2 regions of the Cupriavidus sp. C2SS-8b genome follow, and region 2 is predicted to be linked to the other one. Evidence: predicted binding sites of a transcription regulator. Region 2 holds the regulator's gene; the other holds the start of a gene.
What was found. Region 2 encodes FNR, which switches genes on or off when oxygen is low (the NO sensors DNR and NnrR bind a similar motif). Its sites were predicted from a motif close to TTGATNNNNATCAA; they were not measured.
Positions count from the first base shown of each region.

Region 1 (7,533 bases), on a different replicon from region 2:
ACCTTCGCGCGTGCAGGGCGAAGGCTGCGCCAGCAGCGGACGGCGCGCCGTCTTGCGCAGGTCGGCAATGGCGACCACGCCTTCGTGCGTAGCGTCGCCGCAGTGGCAGGCATCCACGGCCATGCAGTGGTCGGCTTGCGCCAGCGCCGCGGGCAGGCCCGACGATGCGAGCAGGTGCAGTTTGCCGTGCTGGGCATCCATGACGCGCACGGAGCCGCCATCGGCATCGAACAGCCGCATCACGCGCTGCAGGAAGCCGCGCGACATGGCTTCGGCATCGCGCGCCCGGTTGAAGAAGGCCGCCATGTCGTAGAGCGTTTCGAGGTCGCGGTTCTGGCGCTCCAGTTCTGCGGTCTTGCTGGCCACGCGTGAAGCCAGGTCCTGGTACAGGTCCTGCAGCTCGTCCGCCATGCGGTTGAAGCCGGCGTTCAGGGTGCCGAACTCATCGCGCGTCTCCACCGGCAGGCGCAGCGTGAATTCGCGCGCAGCCATGCGGCGCAGGCCGTCCTGCAGGCGCAGTACCGGCAGGATGATCCACAGGTAGAGCAGGTAGATGACCGCCACCGTGCCCACGCACGCAATGGCTGCCAGCCCGGCCTGGGACAGCCGCAGGAGGTCGGTCTTGCGCGCGCTGTCGTGCTCGATCAGTACGACCAGCCGGTCGGCCTGGGCCACGAAATCGGGCAGCGCCTGCACGTACGCGGGACCGTTGCCGGCCTGCGCCAGCGGCCGCAGGCGCTGTTGCCAGTCATGCAGGACCCGGTCGAGCTGGGCATGGATGGCGGGCTCGTCGGGCAGGAACAGGGGCCGTACCGGATTGCCCTTGCGCAACTGGGCCAGCGTGTCGTCCAGCGCCTGGATCTGGTCGTTGCGCGCGCTGGGGTGGCCGGTGGCGGCGAGCCCCAGTTCGATCGCCACGCGGTTGGCGCGCATGCGCAGGCTGCCCGCATCATTGATGGCCGCGCCCGCGCCCTCGAGCTTCCACGACAGCCACAGCGTACCGGCGATCATGGTGAGCACCACCAGCAGCGACGCCAGCGACAGCAGGATGATGCGCGTGGACAGGCGGTGACGGGGCGGCGTCAGGCCAGCGGCATCGGGAAGCGGGCTGCCGTCCGCGAACGGCGCAGTGTCGGTGTCCGTATCGGGGACGGCATGGGAGTCAGGATCAGGCATGGGAACAAGGTCTGGGGACTGGGGGCGGTCAACCTTACGGGCGATTGTCCGCGCCGACGCCTTGGCTCAGCATGCGCCAGATCAAGAAAACGCCATTCCGTGACACGTTTTGTGCGGCGTGCTGCGCTTGGGGCGCAGTCCGCGCGCCTCGCTTGCGGGTCCGTGGCTCCCCGCTTTTGAAATATCACGGCGTGATATAAAAACGACGGTTCGTCTCCCGGCGCCACATAGACCCTGAGGGTGGTCGGGTCTTGCCCTCGAATCTCGCGCGGACTTATTCGCGATCAAGTCCGGCCCGCGAGACGGGTCCTAGCATCCATCGGACTGAACCCGGAGAACCACCATGTCCAGCGGCATTGAAACCCTGGTGCGCCAGCACCGCGATTGCGACCAAGCGCTTGAGGACCTTGAAGCCTGCCTGCGTAACACCGACTGGGAAGCGGCCGCTGGTGCGTTCGCGCGCCTCGACGCCGCGCTGCAGGGCAATTTCTCGGCCGAGGAGGAGCGGCTGTTCCCCGCGTTCGAACAGGTCGCAGGCTCCGCCAGCGGCCCCACGGCCATGATGCGGCACGAACACGACGAAGTCCGCGGCTTGCTCGACAACGCACGCGAATGGCTGGAGCTGCGCGACGCCAACGCACTGGCCGCCGAAATCGACACGCTGGTTGTGCTGCTGCAGCAGCACAACCTCAAGGAAGAAAACGTGCTGTTCCCGATGTGTCGCGCGCGCGTGCCCGGCCTTGACGCCTTGCTGGCGAACGCCGGCTAACGCAAGCGAAAGGATATCCACCTTGAAAGTCGCCAGCCTCGACTATGAACGCGCGCCGCGTCCCGGCGTGGTGTTCGGCTGCCTGATGCCGGCGCCCTGGCTCGGCGCCGCCGCGGGCCTGCTACTCGCGCTCGGCCCGGCGGCCGGGCTGCCGGACAGGTTCGCGCCGCTGACGCTTGCCGCCGTGCACGTGCTGGCGCTTGGCATGCTGCTGCCCGTCATGCTTGGCGCGCTGTTCCAGATGATGCCCGTGGTGGCGGGCGTGGCGGTGCCGGGCTCGGGCGCGCTCGCGCCGCTGGTGGCACTGGTCGCCGGCACCACGGCCGGCGCGCTGGCCGAGGGCTTTCTCGGCGGCGGCACCGCACCCTTCCGCCTTGCCGCCGTGGCGGGCGGCCTCTTGTTGCCGCTCGCGGGGAGCTTGCTGCTGCTGGCCGGGCGGCGCGTCGCCGCGGTGGATGCCACCACGCGCACGCTCGCCGGCATCGGCGCACCGCTGGTGTTGACCGGCCTGCTCGGCGCGGCCCTGGCAGGCATGTTCGGCGGGTTGTGGACGGTGCCGCCGTCGCAATGGCTGGCACTGCACATGGCCTGGGGTCTAGGCGGCTGGCTTGCCGCGCTGGTGACGGGCATCGCCACCACGGTGCTGCCGATGTTCTGGCAGGCGCCACGCCTGCCGCGCTGGCTGGAGCGCTGCCTGCCGCTAGGGCACTGGCTGCCGCTGCTGGGATTCAGCGCGGTGGTGATTACGCAGCCCGATGGGGCGCTGGCGCGCTGGTCCCTGTTGCCCTGGCTGCTGTTTGCGGCGTTGGTGGCCGGCTTTGCGCTGGCGACTACACTGCGTGCGCGGCGGCGCCATGATCCGGTCTGGCTGCTTTGGCCGGTCGCGGCCACCAGCCTGCTGGCCGCGGCGCTGTTGGCGGCGGTGCTACCCGTGGTACCCGAGCCCTGGCAGGCGACGCTGTCGTGGTGGGTCGGCACGCTGGCGCTGGTCGGTGGCGGCGTGGTGCCGGTGACCGCCATGCTAGGCAAGATCGTTCCGTTCCTGGTTTGGCTGCACCTGCGCCGGCTGCTGCCGCCGCGCGCGCGCGTGCCGGCCATGCAGGCCATCATCACGCCCGCCACGCAACGGCGCCAGGCGTGGCTGTTGCTGGCGGCTTTCGCGATGCTGCTGGCGCTGCCGCTCGCGCCCGCGTGGCTGGCGCGCACCGGTGGCCTGGCGTTCGCGCTGGCCAATGCCTGGCTCGGGTTGCAGTTGCTGAAGGCAATGCGATGCATGCGCGCCATGCGTGCGCGGGGCGGGTTGCCGCCGCGCAAGCCACTGGCGCAAGGAGTTCACCATGGCTGAGATCGTGATGCTCGACCGGTTGCCGCTGTTCCGTGGCGTCGATGGCCGCGTGCTCGACGCAATCGCTGCCGCGGCGACGCAGCGGCGCCTGCAGAAGGGCGAATTCCTGTTCCGCCGCGGTGAACCCTGCCGCGGGCTGTTTATCGTGATGGACGGGCTGGTGAAGCTTTCGCTGCCCGCCGCCGCTGGCAGCGCAAAAGGCGCGGAACGCGCGATCGAGGCCTTTGGCCCGGGTGCCGTGTTTGGGGAAGACGTGGTGTTCGTCGACGCCCCGCAGCCAGCCGACTGTCAATCGATGGCGCGCACCACGGTGCTTTGCATCGACAGTGCCGCACTACGGCAGGCGATGGCCCGGGATCCGCTGCTGTCCGCGCGACTGCTGCGCAACCTGTCCGGCCGGCTGCATGCGCTGATGCGCGATATCGAGGCCACCAGCCTGCATAACGCCTTGCAGCGCGTGGCCGGATTCCTCCGGGATGAAGCGCGCGCGGGGCGCCGCACGTGGCTGGCGTGTACGCAGCGCGTGATGGCCTCGAAGCTGGCCATCACGCCCGAAACCCTGTCGCGCGTGGTCAGCCGCTTCTGTGCCGAAAACCTGGTGCGGCTCGAGCGCGGAAAGATCTTCCTGCTCGATGCCGAAGGGCTGGGACGCCTGGCGGACGACGGGTCACGCGCGGACGTCCCGGCCGTCGCTCATGCCGCGACGGTGGCTTCTGTCGCCGGTGTGGCGATGGCAGTGGGCTTTTCGCCGGTCAGCAGGTAGTGGATCAGGTCCGCCACCGGGCGGATCGCTTCGCCGAACGGCAGCGTGCCCTTGCCGCGGAAAAACAGCCCGCGCTCCACGTCGCCGCGCACGGCTTGCGCCAGCTTCAGGTCGATGCAGAACTGGCCGATGCGCGATACGCCATCGCGCAGGCCGCAGGCCTGCAGGCAGTCAAAGCCTTCCAGGCAGTCGCGGGCCTTGGCGCGGCGCTGCAGGCGGCTTTCGCTCGACAGGTAGCGTGACAGCCACGGCGTGAGCACCGCGCGCGCCGGCAGGCCCGCCACGCTGGTGAATTCGCGCAGGTCATCGGGGCCGGCGGTGGCCAGCACCTGCTTGAAGGCCGGATGGGCGTCGCCTTCCTCGGTCACCGCAAAGGCAGTGCCCAGCTGCACCGCGGCGGCGCCTTCGCCGAGCCAGTGGCGCACCTTCGCATGGCTGTTGATGCCGCCGGCCAGAATCAGCGGAACGCTGTCCCACGCGAGCCCGAGCGTATGGAACAACTCGCGGCATTCCGCCAGCACGCGCGCGAACGAAAAGCGGTCTTCGCCGAGGTCCTGGATGGTCGACGCGCCGAGATGGCCGCCGGCATGGGCCGGGTGCTCGACCACGATGGCATCGGGCAGCCGCCCCTTCTTCATCCACTTGCGCAGCACCAGGCCGATGCCGCGTGCTTCCGACAGGATCGGGATCAACGCCATCTTCGGGTAGTTGGCGGTCATCTCCGGCAGGTCCAGCGGCAGGCCCGCGCCCATGACGATGGCATCGGCGCCGCTTTCGCAGGCCTGGCGCACCAGTTGCGCGTGCGAGCCCACGGCTTTCATCACGTTGACCGCGACCAGGCCGCGCCCGCCCGACAGTTCGCGTGCGGCCTGGATCTCGCGGTCCAGCGCGACGAGGTTCGCAGCCTCGATGCGCGCCTTGTCGCGCGTGCCGCGGGTTTGCGCGAGCAGGTCGGGGTGGTGGTGGCGCAGGTCGATGCTGGCAATGGTGCCCACGCCGTTGTGCGAGGCCACGGTACCCGCCAGGCGGTGCGCGGAAATGCCGATGCCCATGCCGCCCTGGACGATCGGCAGCAGCCGGCGCCCGGCCAGTGTCAGCCAATGTTCTGTCATGAAGGTCTCGCTTATCTGAAACTACGTGCGGCCCGCGATATCGGACCGCGCACGAACGGCCAAGGGTGGCACAGCGCCCGGCGCGGGCGTTTGCCTCAGGTCAAGCGGCGGCCGCCCCCTGCACCAATGGCGTAGGCCGACCGGTCTATGCCGCAAGGCGTTGCGGCGCGGTTTGCGCGTGGTCAAGTCCACACGCGAAGTGCGTCGCTAGCATCTGCGCTGGCCGAATTCCCGCGCCGCAAGCGGCGCTTCCGACATGACAACCTCATCTTCCGTGCGGGCGCGCGTCCCGCAGCTGGTCGCGCCTGCCGGCTCGCTGACCGCGTTGCGCGCGGCGCTGGAGCACGGCGCCGATGCCGTCTACCTGGGCCTGCGCGACGCCACCAATGCCCGCAATTTCGGCGGGCTCAATTTCACCGAGGCCGATATCCGCACCGGCGTAGCGGAGGGGCATGCGCGCCACCGCGAGGTGCTGTTCGCCATCAATACGTTCCCGCAAATGGGTGAAGTGGCCAAGTGGCACCGCGCCGTCGATGCGGCCGCGGACCTGGGCGCCGACGCGGTCATCATGGCCGATGCCGGGCTGATGGCTTATGCGAGCCAGCGCCACCCGCAACTGCGGCTGCACCTGTCGGTGCAGGGCTCCGCCACGCACGCCGACGCCATCGAACTGATGCGCGAGCGCTTCAACATCAAGCGCGTGGTGCTGCCGCGCGTGCTGTCGCTTGCACAGATCGGCAAGCTGGCGCGGCAGACCAGCGTGGAGCTGGAGGTGTTTGGCTTCGGCAGCCTGTGCGTGATGGCCGAGGGACGCTGCCTGCTGTCTTCGTATGCCACCGGGGATTCTCCCAACAACAAGGGCGTTTGCTCGCCCGCGCACGCGGTGCGCTGGACCGAGCAGGACGGCACCATGCACGCGCGCCTGTCGGGCATCCTGATCGACAGCTACGCGCCCGGCGAGCCGGCCGGATATCCCACGCTGTGCAAGGGGCGATTCGAGGTCGAGGGCGAGCGCGGCTACGTGCTGGAAGAACCCACCAGCCTCAACGCGCTGTCACTGCTGCCGGCGCTGCTCGACATCGGCATCGCCGCGATCAAGATCGAGGGCCGCCAGCGCAGCCCGCGCTACGTGGCCGATGTCGTCGGCGTGCTGCGCGCCGCCATCGACGCCGCCTGTGCTGAGCCGAAGCGCTTCGCGCCGCGCCAGGAATGGCAGGGCACGCTGGGCCGCCATGCAGAAGGCGACCAGGTGACGCAGGGCGCCTACGACCGGCCGTGGCGATGAGCGCGGCAAATCCAACCACGGAGTCATTGATGCGGGAATCATCCACACCGGGCGCGGCCCGGTTCGGCATCGCGCTGGGACCGCTGCTGTACTACTGGCCGCGCGCGACGGTGATGCAGTTCTATGCCGACGTCGCCGATTCGGCTGTCGATCGGGTCTACCTCGGCGAGACCGTCTGCACGCGCCGCCACGAGCTGCGCCATGCGCACTGGCTGGAAATCGCGCAGATGCTGGGCGAAGCCGGTAAGGAAGTGGTCCTGTCCACGCCGGTGCTGATCGAGTCCGACACCGATATCGCCTGCATGCGCCGCGTCTGCGAACAGGACGATTACCTGGTCGAGGCCAACGACGTCGGCGCGGTGCGCTGCATGGGCGGGCGCCCGTTTATCGGCGGCCCGCACCTGAACGTCTATCACGCCGATACGCTCGCCTGGCTTGCCAGCCTTGGCGCCCGCGGCTGCGTAGTGCCGGTCGAGATGGACGGCGCCACGCTGGCCGCGCTGTCGGCAGGGCGTTGCGCGGGCGTGGCACTGGAGGTGCTGACTTGGGGCCGCATGCCGCTGGCCTTCTCGGCGCGCTGCTTCACCGCGCGCCATCACCGGCTGCGCAAGGACGCCTGCGAATTCCGTTGTCTCGACTACCCCGACGGCCTGGTTGCCGCCACGGGGGAAGGCCAGGACTTCTTCACGCTTAATGGCATCCAGACCCAGTCGGCGACGTGCCTGGACCTTTGCGGCCAGGCGCAGGCCATGGCGCATATGGGGGTCGACATGCTCCGCGTCAGCCCGCATTCGAGCGGGACGCTGGAAGCGGTGGCCGCGCTCGCGGCGATCCGCGCCGGCGAACGTGCGCCCGCGCCGAGCGGCGTCATGCCGGCCGGCGCGCAACCGTGCAATGGCTATTGGCATGGACGCCCTGGCATCACGTGGGAGGACCGGCCATGAGCGTACTGCAAAGCCTGCTTGCCCGCGTGCATCGCCGCATGCCGGCCAGGGCCCGCGCATTGCCGCTGGTCTCGGCGCTGGAGCTCGCGCGCCGCGCCGGATGGCTGGAGCCGCCCGCCGCGCTGAACGGACACACCTT
Region 1 is NZ_CP172717.1:77,134-84,666, forward strand. It holds gene ACIGJB_RS17335 (type IV pili methyl-accepting chemotaxis transducer N-terminal domain-containing protein) at 1-1,176, opposite strand, end outside; gene ACIGJB_RS17340 (hemerythrin domain-containing protein) at 1,520-1,945, shown strand; gene ACIGJB_RS17345 (hypothetical protein) at 1,968-3,290, shown strand; gene ACIGJB_RS17350 (Crp/Fnr family transcriptional regulator) at 3,283-4,053, shown strand; gene ACIGJB_RS17355 (NAD(P)H-dependent flavin oxidoreductase) at 3,984-5,165, opposite strand; gene ubiU (ubiquinone anaerobic biosynthesis protein UbiU) at 5,422-6,450, shown strand; gene ACIGJB_RS17365 (U32 family peptidase) at 6,480-7,394, shown strand; gene ubiT (ubiquinone anaerobic biosynthesis accessory factor UbiT) at 7,391-7,533, shown strand, end outside.
Region 1: ubiU (ubiquinone anaerobic biosynthesis protein UbiU) is a predicted target of FNR. The motif match lies at 5,256-5,269, and genes of this name have one in related genera.

Region 2 (7,533 bases):
TTCGACGATCAGGCCCTTCTTGTCGGCGCGCTTGACCGTACCGGTCATGATCTTCTCGCCGCGATCAAGGTAGTCATTCAGGATCTGCTCGCGTTCGGCGTCGCGGATGCGCTGCAGGATCACCTGCTTCGCCGCCTGGGCGCCGATACGGCCGAATTCGACGGACTCGATCTGCTGCTCGACATAGTCGTTCAGCTCGATGCTCGGGTTGTCGTCGCGTGCCTCGAACAGCAGGATTTCCTTGTCCGGCTCCTGCAGGCCCTGATCGTCAGGGACGACAAGCCAGCGGCGGAACGTCTCATGCTCGCCCGATTCGCGGTCGATCGCGACACGGATATCCACGTCTTCCTCGAAACGCTTCTTGGTCGCGGAGGCCAGTGCAGCCTCCAGCGCGCCAAATACCACATCCTTGTCGACGTTCTTTTCACGCGCAAGCGCATCGACGAGCAACAGAACTTCGCGGCTCATTGCTTGTTCCCTTTTCTTTGATTTCCTTTGAAGTCGATTACCGGCACCAGGCGTGCCTTGTCGACATCAGATACCGTGAACTCCAGCAGCGCCGGACCGTCCTTGCCCTCGAACTCCAGGCCAACCTTCTCGGCGCCAGCCTCACCCGTCGGCTCTTGCAGAATGCCTGTGAAGTTCTTTTGCCCATTGACGGGCAGGCGCAGCGTCACGCGCGCTTCCGCCCCGGCGAAGCGGGCATAGTCGGCTAGCTTCTTCAGCGGCCGGTCCAACCCCGGCGAGGAGACTTCAAGCCGTTCGTAATCGACATTCTCGACGGTCAACACGTGCGTCAACTGCCGGCTCACCTTCTCGCAATCCTCGATGACGATGCCGGTTTCAGGCTGATCGATATAGACACGCAACAGTCCGGCCGGAGCACGTTCGAGCTCAACCAGCTCGTATCCCATGCCGTTAAGGGTGGTTTCGATCAAATCTGCCAGATGCACTGTATTCCCAAGTAATGGCCATCAACACCAGGACAGGCTGGCTTGCCTGCCCCGCCTGGGACGACATGGGCACAGCCACCTGCCAGTCAGCCTCCGGCGCACATGCGTCAAACGGGCGAACCAAAAAAAAATGGGCGCAATGCCCATCATTCGCCCATCCTCTGGGAGGATGACTTTTTGAATAGACTTTAATTATACGCAGATTATGTCCAAAAGGCAAAAGGGCATGTATCGGCGCCTGATCGAGCCCCGGCAGCGAATCGCCGCCAGGGCTACCGCTTAGCGGTTACCGCCGCGATTACCGCCCCGGGTGCCGCCACCACCACCGGCGGCGCCACCCTTGCTGCGTCCCGAGCGATTACCGCCACCGCCCTTTGCAGCCTTCGGCATCACATTGCCATTGACATCGCCACCGCGGCGCTGAGGTCGGCCCTGGCCACCGAGGCCCGCGCCACCCGCACCGCCACGACCGCCGCCGCCCGAGCGTCCGCCACCCTGTCCGCGCCCGCCGCCCAGATTAGCGGCGTGGGACGTCAGCACGGTGGGGCCGTGGCTGATGTAGCCCATCGACGTCCGCATCGGATCGGGCTGGCCGCGGCCCGCGCCGCCCTTATCGACGCGCGGCAGGCCATCCATACCAGTATGCATGGGCATGCCGGCAATTGCCGCCTCGGTGCGCTGCTTGCGCCCACCGACCTTGGTCATGCCCTTGCCACCCTGCTGCTCACCCCTGCCCGGCACCTTCAGGCCGATGGCATCCATCATCGTCCTGACTTCCGTCGCCTCCAGCTCCTGCCAACGGCCACGCTTCAGGCCGCGCGGAAGCAGGAACTGCCCGTAACGCGTGCGAATCAGGCGCGACACCGTCAGGCCCACCGCTTCGAACATGCGGCGCACCTCACGATTACGTCCCTCGGTCAGCGCCACGTGATACCACTGGTTCACACCTTCGCCGCCACCATCGGCAATGCGCAGGAAATTGGCCTCGCCGTCATCGAGTTTGATGCCATGGAGCAGGCGCTGGCGATCGGCTTCCGCCAACTCACCCAGCGTACGCACCGCGTATTCGCGCTCCACGCCATAGCGGGGATGCATGAAGCGATTGGCAATGTCGCCCGAAGTCGTAAAGATCAGCAGGCCTTCGGTATTGAAATCCAGGCGGCCCACCGCGACCCACTTGCCGGTCTTCATGCGCGGCAGGCTGTCGAACACGGTCGGACGGCCCTCGGGATCCGACTGGCTCACGATCTCGCCGGCCGGCTTGTGGTAAAGCAGAACGCGCGGAGGCTTGGAAGAAATCTTGCGATGGATCAGCTTGCCATTCACCCGGACCTGATCGGCCGGCAGGATCCGCTGGCCGATATGCGCGGGCAATCCGTTAACGGAAACGCGGCCCTGCAAGATCAGTTCTTCCATTTCGCGGCGCGAGCCCAGGCCGCCTTCAGCCAGGACCTTATGCAGCTTCGGCGCATCGTCGTCCGCGGACAGTTCGCGCACCGGCTTGGCCTTGGTGCGGGGGATAACCGTATCTTCCTGGTCGTACTGATCCGAGATAACGAAGCGGAACAAGTCCTCGCTGCTCGCGGCCGCCTTCTCGGGACCAGCCGGCCCCTTCCGTTGCGGCTGCCCACCCTTGCGCGGACCCTGCTGCCGACCCGTCGACTGGGCGTCGCCTTCCGGCGTGGCCCTGGCAGTGCGCTGGCCCTGCGGCTTGCGCTTGCGGCCTGCCTGCTCGCCCTTGTCGCCGCGTTCCTGTCCAGCTTGGCCGCCTTCCCGGGCCGGCGCATTTTCCGCCCGGTTCGGTTTGCGCTTGCCGCGGCCACGCTGGGCCGCACGACCGCCGGGTTCGCCGGCAGGCCTGCTCTCGCCCGCATCAGCCTGGGCGCCAGACTCGGCTCCTTCGGCGCGATTGCCGTCTCGGTCCTGCCCGCCCTGCCGGCGCGAAGCCACCAGGTTGCGCAAGCCGCGTCTCAGCCCTTTCCGGCGCGGCGCCGTATCGGTGCCTGACCCGGATTCTGCTGCGCCGTCGGCAGCCGGTGTCCCGGCTGACCGGGTGTCTTGTTCAACGGAATCAGACAAAGTATTCACTATCGGATGTTGCATATGGTTCAGTTGGGCACGCGCTCATCATCGTGCTCGCTCGCGTGCGGCGGCGCAGTATCGTCGCCGGATGAATTGCCGCTGGATGAATTGCCGCCTTCCTGGTTGTCCGGCGTGCTTTCGGCATGGAAGCCATTTGCCTCGGTCACAGCCGACGCGAGATCTGCCACGTGCATGGCGTCGGCGCTGGCCTGCTCGACGGCCCCGGCCTCGTCAGCGGGTTCGCCGCCAGCAGCCGGAGCCGCGCCGGCAAGCTTGGCGGCATCGATCGACTCACCAGCCGGCGTAACCGGCTCCGGCTCAGGGAAGGCCTCTTCGTCGCCGGCCACCGGCAGCGCCGTTGCCATCTCTTCAAAATCGATTGCCTGCTGGTCCAGCAGTGCCGCCTGCGATTGCGCCTGGGCGTCTTCGAGCGGAGGCAGCTCATCCAGCGTACGCAAACCCAGATCGTCCAGGAAAGCCTTGGTGGTCGCATAGAGCGCCGGTCGTCCTGGTACATCGCGGTGGCCGATGACCTCGATCCAGCCGCGGTCTTCCAGTTTCTTGACCACCTCCGTGCTAACCGTCACACCACGGATTTCCTCGATGTCGCCACGCGTTACCGGCTGACGATAAGCAATGATCGCCAACGTTTCCATGACGGCCCGCGAATACTTGGGAGGCTTCTCGGGATTGAGCCGATCGAGGTATTCCCGCATCTCAGGCCGGCTCTGGAAACGCCAGCCGCTGGCCAGTGCCACCAACTCGACCCCGCGCTGGCGCCAGTCCTGGCGCAACTCATCAAGCAGGACCCGGACAGTGTCCGCGCCGACATCGTCTGCAAACAGACGACGCAGGTCGCTCACGCGCAAGGGCTCCTGCGCACAGATCAGCGCAGTCTCGAGGACGATCTTCGCCTCTTGGGTATTCATGTTGGGTGTGCAGCCTGTCTTTGCACCTGCTCAGGGACGAATCCGGAGCCCTGGACATTGTGGATTCAACGGTGCGATTGCCACCGCCATCTCATCGCGCAGCAAACCCGAAAGCGTTTCGCTTCGAGACCGTGCACCTTCTTTTGCTTCGATTTGCCGGGTGTGTTCCAGCAGGAGATTGCCCGGTCACCGGCAAGTACCAGTGCACGAACCTCTTGCACGCGCCCACATGGGCGGACATGGCTTCCGGCGAACGTCCGCCTGGGCCGCAAGAAAAACGAATATCGGGATCAGGGCCAGCAATGACCGCACCTCGGTCGCAGAGCCAGCCGGACTTTTGAACAGATATTATGAACCGGATGGACTGCGGAAGGGTTCGGCGCCGAAATGTCGGCTCATTGCCCGAAACCCCGGACGCGCCCCTTTTTTGGAAGGGCTGCCAGGCGCCGCTCGGAAACACGCCGCGCGATACCGCAATGCAGGCGATTGTATGGCATTCCCGCATCCGCCTGCAACCACCGCGCACTCCCGCGCCCTCACGGTGGCTTCAAAACACCAGGCAGAAACCATGCTCGGCCAGCGAATGTGGCAATAACACCGCTCGACCGATTCCCAGGCCGCCGAAGACCATGACCGCCAATCCAGCCCCCATCCTGACCCAACGGCGGCGCGCCCAAGCGCGCAGCAGCCCCGAAAAGCTGGATAGCGCCAGCAAATTCGGTAACGTGCCAAGCCCGAACGCGCCCATTACCAGTGCTCCCGAGGGCGCATTGCCGGCCAGTAACGCGAGGGCAAGCGCACCGTAGACCATGCCACAGGGCACGAGCCCCCACGCCATGCCCATGCCATAGCGGCGCACCAGACCACCGCTTCGCGCCGCCGTCGCCGGAGTTTTGCGGCGAAGCCGGCCGAAGCTTCCGGCAATGGCGGCCCCCGCGCGCGCGCCAAACCTTTCCAGCCACACGATGGAAAACGCTTCGCCGCGTATCAGGCGCCAGCCAGATACCAGCAGCATGGCGCTCCCGGCGCCGAATAGCCACCGTTGAACGGGCAGGTAATCCTGACGCCAGGCCGTCGCCCCCACCGCCCCCAGCATCGCACCGAGCAGCATGTAGGTGGAAATCCGGCCGACATGCATCACCAGCAACTCCAGGAGCCAGTCTTGGGGACGCCGCACCACGGCAATCGGCACGCCCGCGGCGCGCTGCTCGACTGCGAGGGCAACGCCACCGCACATGGCAGCGCAATGAAAGCCCCCCAGCAAGGCAAGCATGAAAACACTGAGAAGCACACCAAAAGTCAATTGCAACTCCCTACCGCATCACATCGCGCGTTAAAATGCATGCATTGCGCCCTCGCCGCTCATTCCTTGCAGGTTCCAATTGCTAACATCCATCCCCGTCACCGAGATGTCGCCCCGTTGCTCCACTTGCGGCATGGGGCAACTGTGCCTGCCGGTGGGCATGAGCCAGCAGGATCTGCAAAAGATGGATACCCTGGTGCAAGAGCGCGTCCGTGTCCACAAGGGCGAAACCCTGTACCGCATGGGCGATCCGCTGACTGCGGTTTATGCCATTCGCTTCGGCACCCTGAAGACGCATGTCACCACGGAAGACGGCCGCTCGCAAATCACCGGCTTCCATTTGCCTGGCGAAGTGGTCGGCCTCGACGGCCTGGGTGAAATGCAGCACGCCTCGGATGCCACCGCGCTTGAAGACACGGAAGTATGCGTCGTACGCATGGCCGATCTTCAGGCGCTGTCCATGGATCTGCCATCGCTGCAGCAGCAGTTCCTGCGACTGATGGGTAAGGAAATATCGCATGATCAACTCATGCTCGTCACGCTGGGGTCCATGCGTGCCGAAGAGCGCCTTGCCGCGTTCCTGATCAACCTGTCAGAGCGCCTGTCCGCACGCGGGTATTCGTCGACCGAGTTCGTCATGCGCATGAGCCGGGAAGAAATCGGCAGCTATCTCGGATTGAAACTCGAAACGGTCAGCCGACTGTTCTCGCGATTCGCCGAGGCCGGCCTGATCCAGATCCGTCAACGCCACGTCAAGCTCGTCGACATGGAAGGCATCAAGCAAGTCTACAGCCGCTCCTGCTGAGGCGGTCTGACCGCCTTGTCTGGCAAGGCGGTCCGCTTCAGCCCAATCACTCCAGTTCGTCCGTTTCGCTGAGCTTCGTCGGCATGGTGTAGAGCGTCAGTCCGCTGGACAACGCGCAGAATACCCAGGCCAGCAAGAACCCGATCGTATAGATAGCCTCTCGCGACGCCTCGATCGGCTGGCCGAAGAAATTCAGATCTCCGGGATCCACCACAGAAAACACCGTTGCCGTGGCCACCCCGGCCATCAGGAACGCCGGCCACAGTACCCACATCAGCCAGCGCAGCCTCATGGCCGCCTCGCTTGCGGTGCCTTGGCATTGCCAGGGATCCCTTCCGCCTTCTCGACGACCAGGCCATGCCGGGACACGCCTTCGACCACCGGCCGGTCAGGATGGGTGGAAGCCAGCCAGATGGTCACGCCGCAAGCCACTATGGCCAGCAACGGGCCGCTCATCAGCAGCCACGGCCACGGCTCCTTCCACCACGGATTGCTTTCTTGCATCGTCTTGCCCCCTTCGTCGGCGCCTCACCGAGGCGCTCGCGGTTGGACCGGCACAGCGCCAATGCGCTGCACCGCCCTTAGCATCACAAATTGCGCGGCACGATGAAACTGGTAGATTGCCTGATTTGCGCACTACCCTGCCCCGAACCTTCGCTTGTCACCGTCACGCTGATCTTGTGCGTACCTTGCGCGGCATCGTCGATCGGCACGCGAATCCGGATCGGCACCAGCTTGTTCGACGTCGGCGCCAGGGCCTTCGCGTCGGGATCGTACTCGACCGTCAGGTTCTTCAGATCGTCACTTTCGGCCCGCACGCTGATGCGCATGGGTGCCTCGGTGGTGTTGATCAACTGCAGTCGATAGACGTTCTCGATCCAGCGTCCATCCACCTCACGCCCCAACGCCCCGCGATCGCGGATGATGTCGACCTTCAACGGCGTGCGCAGCGCTAGCGACGCCACGAAACCCGCCACCATCACCAGCCAGATGACCGAGTAGATGATGGTCCGCGGCCGCACCAGCCGCTTGCGGGCCACCGCGGCTGACAGTGCCTTGCGCATGGCGTTCTCGGACGTGTACCGGATCAGCCCGCGCGGGTAGTCCATCTTGTCCATGACCTGATTGCAGGCATCGATGCAGGCGCCGCAACCAATGCACTCGTACTGCAGCCCGTCACGGATATCAATGCCTGTCGGACACACCTGCACGCAAATGCTGCAGTTGACGCAGTCACCAAGCCCGGCCTGATGATGATCCACCTTGCGCGACCGGCTCCCGCGCGGCTCGCCGCGCCCGACGTCGTAGGTCACCACATAGGTGTCCCGATCGACCATCACACTCTGGAATCGCGCATACGGGCACATGTACTTGCACACCTGCTCGCGCATGAAGCCCGCATTGCCCCACGTCGCGAAGGCGTAAAAGAGCATCCAGAACGCCTGCCACGGCCCCAGCGAG
Region 2 is NZ_CP172716.1:2,131,940-2,139,472, forward strand. It holds gene nusA (transcription termination factor NusA) at 1-468, opposite strand, end outside; gene rimP (ribosome maturation factor RimP) at 465-953, opposite strand; gene rluB (23S rRNA pseudouridine(2605) synthase RluB) at 1,233-3,056, opposite strand; gene scpB (SMC-Scp complex subunit ScpB) at 3,062-3,964, opposite strand; gene ACIGJB_RS09885 (sulfite exporter TauE/SafE family protein) at 4,512-5,267, opposite strand; gene fnr (fumarate/nitrate reduction transcriptional regulator Fnr) at 5,347-6,072, shown strand; gene ACIGJB_RS09895 (hypothetical protein) at 6,119-6,364, opposite strand; gene ACIGJB_RS09900 (FixH family protein) at 6,361-6,576, opposite strand; gene ccoG (cytochrome c oxidase accessory protein CcoG) at 6,660-7,533, opposite strand, start outside.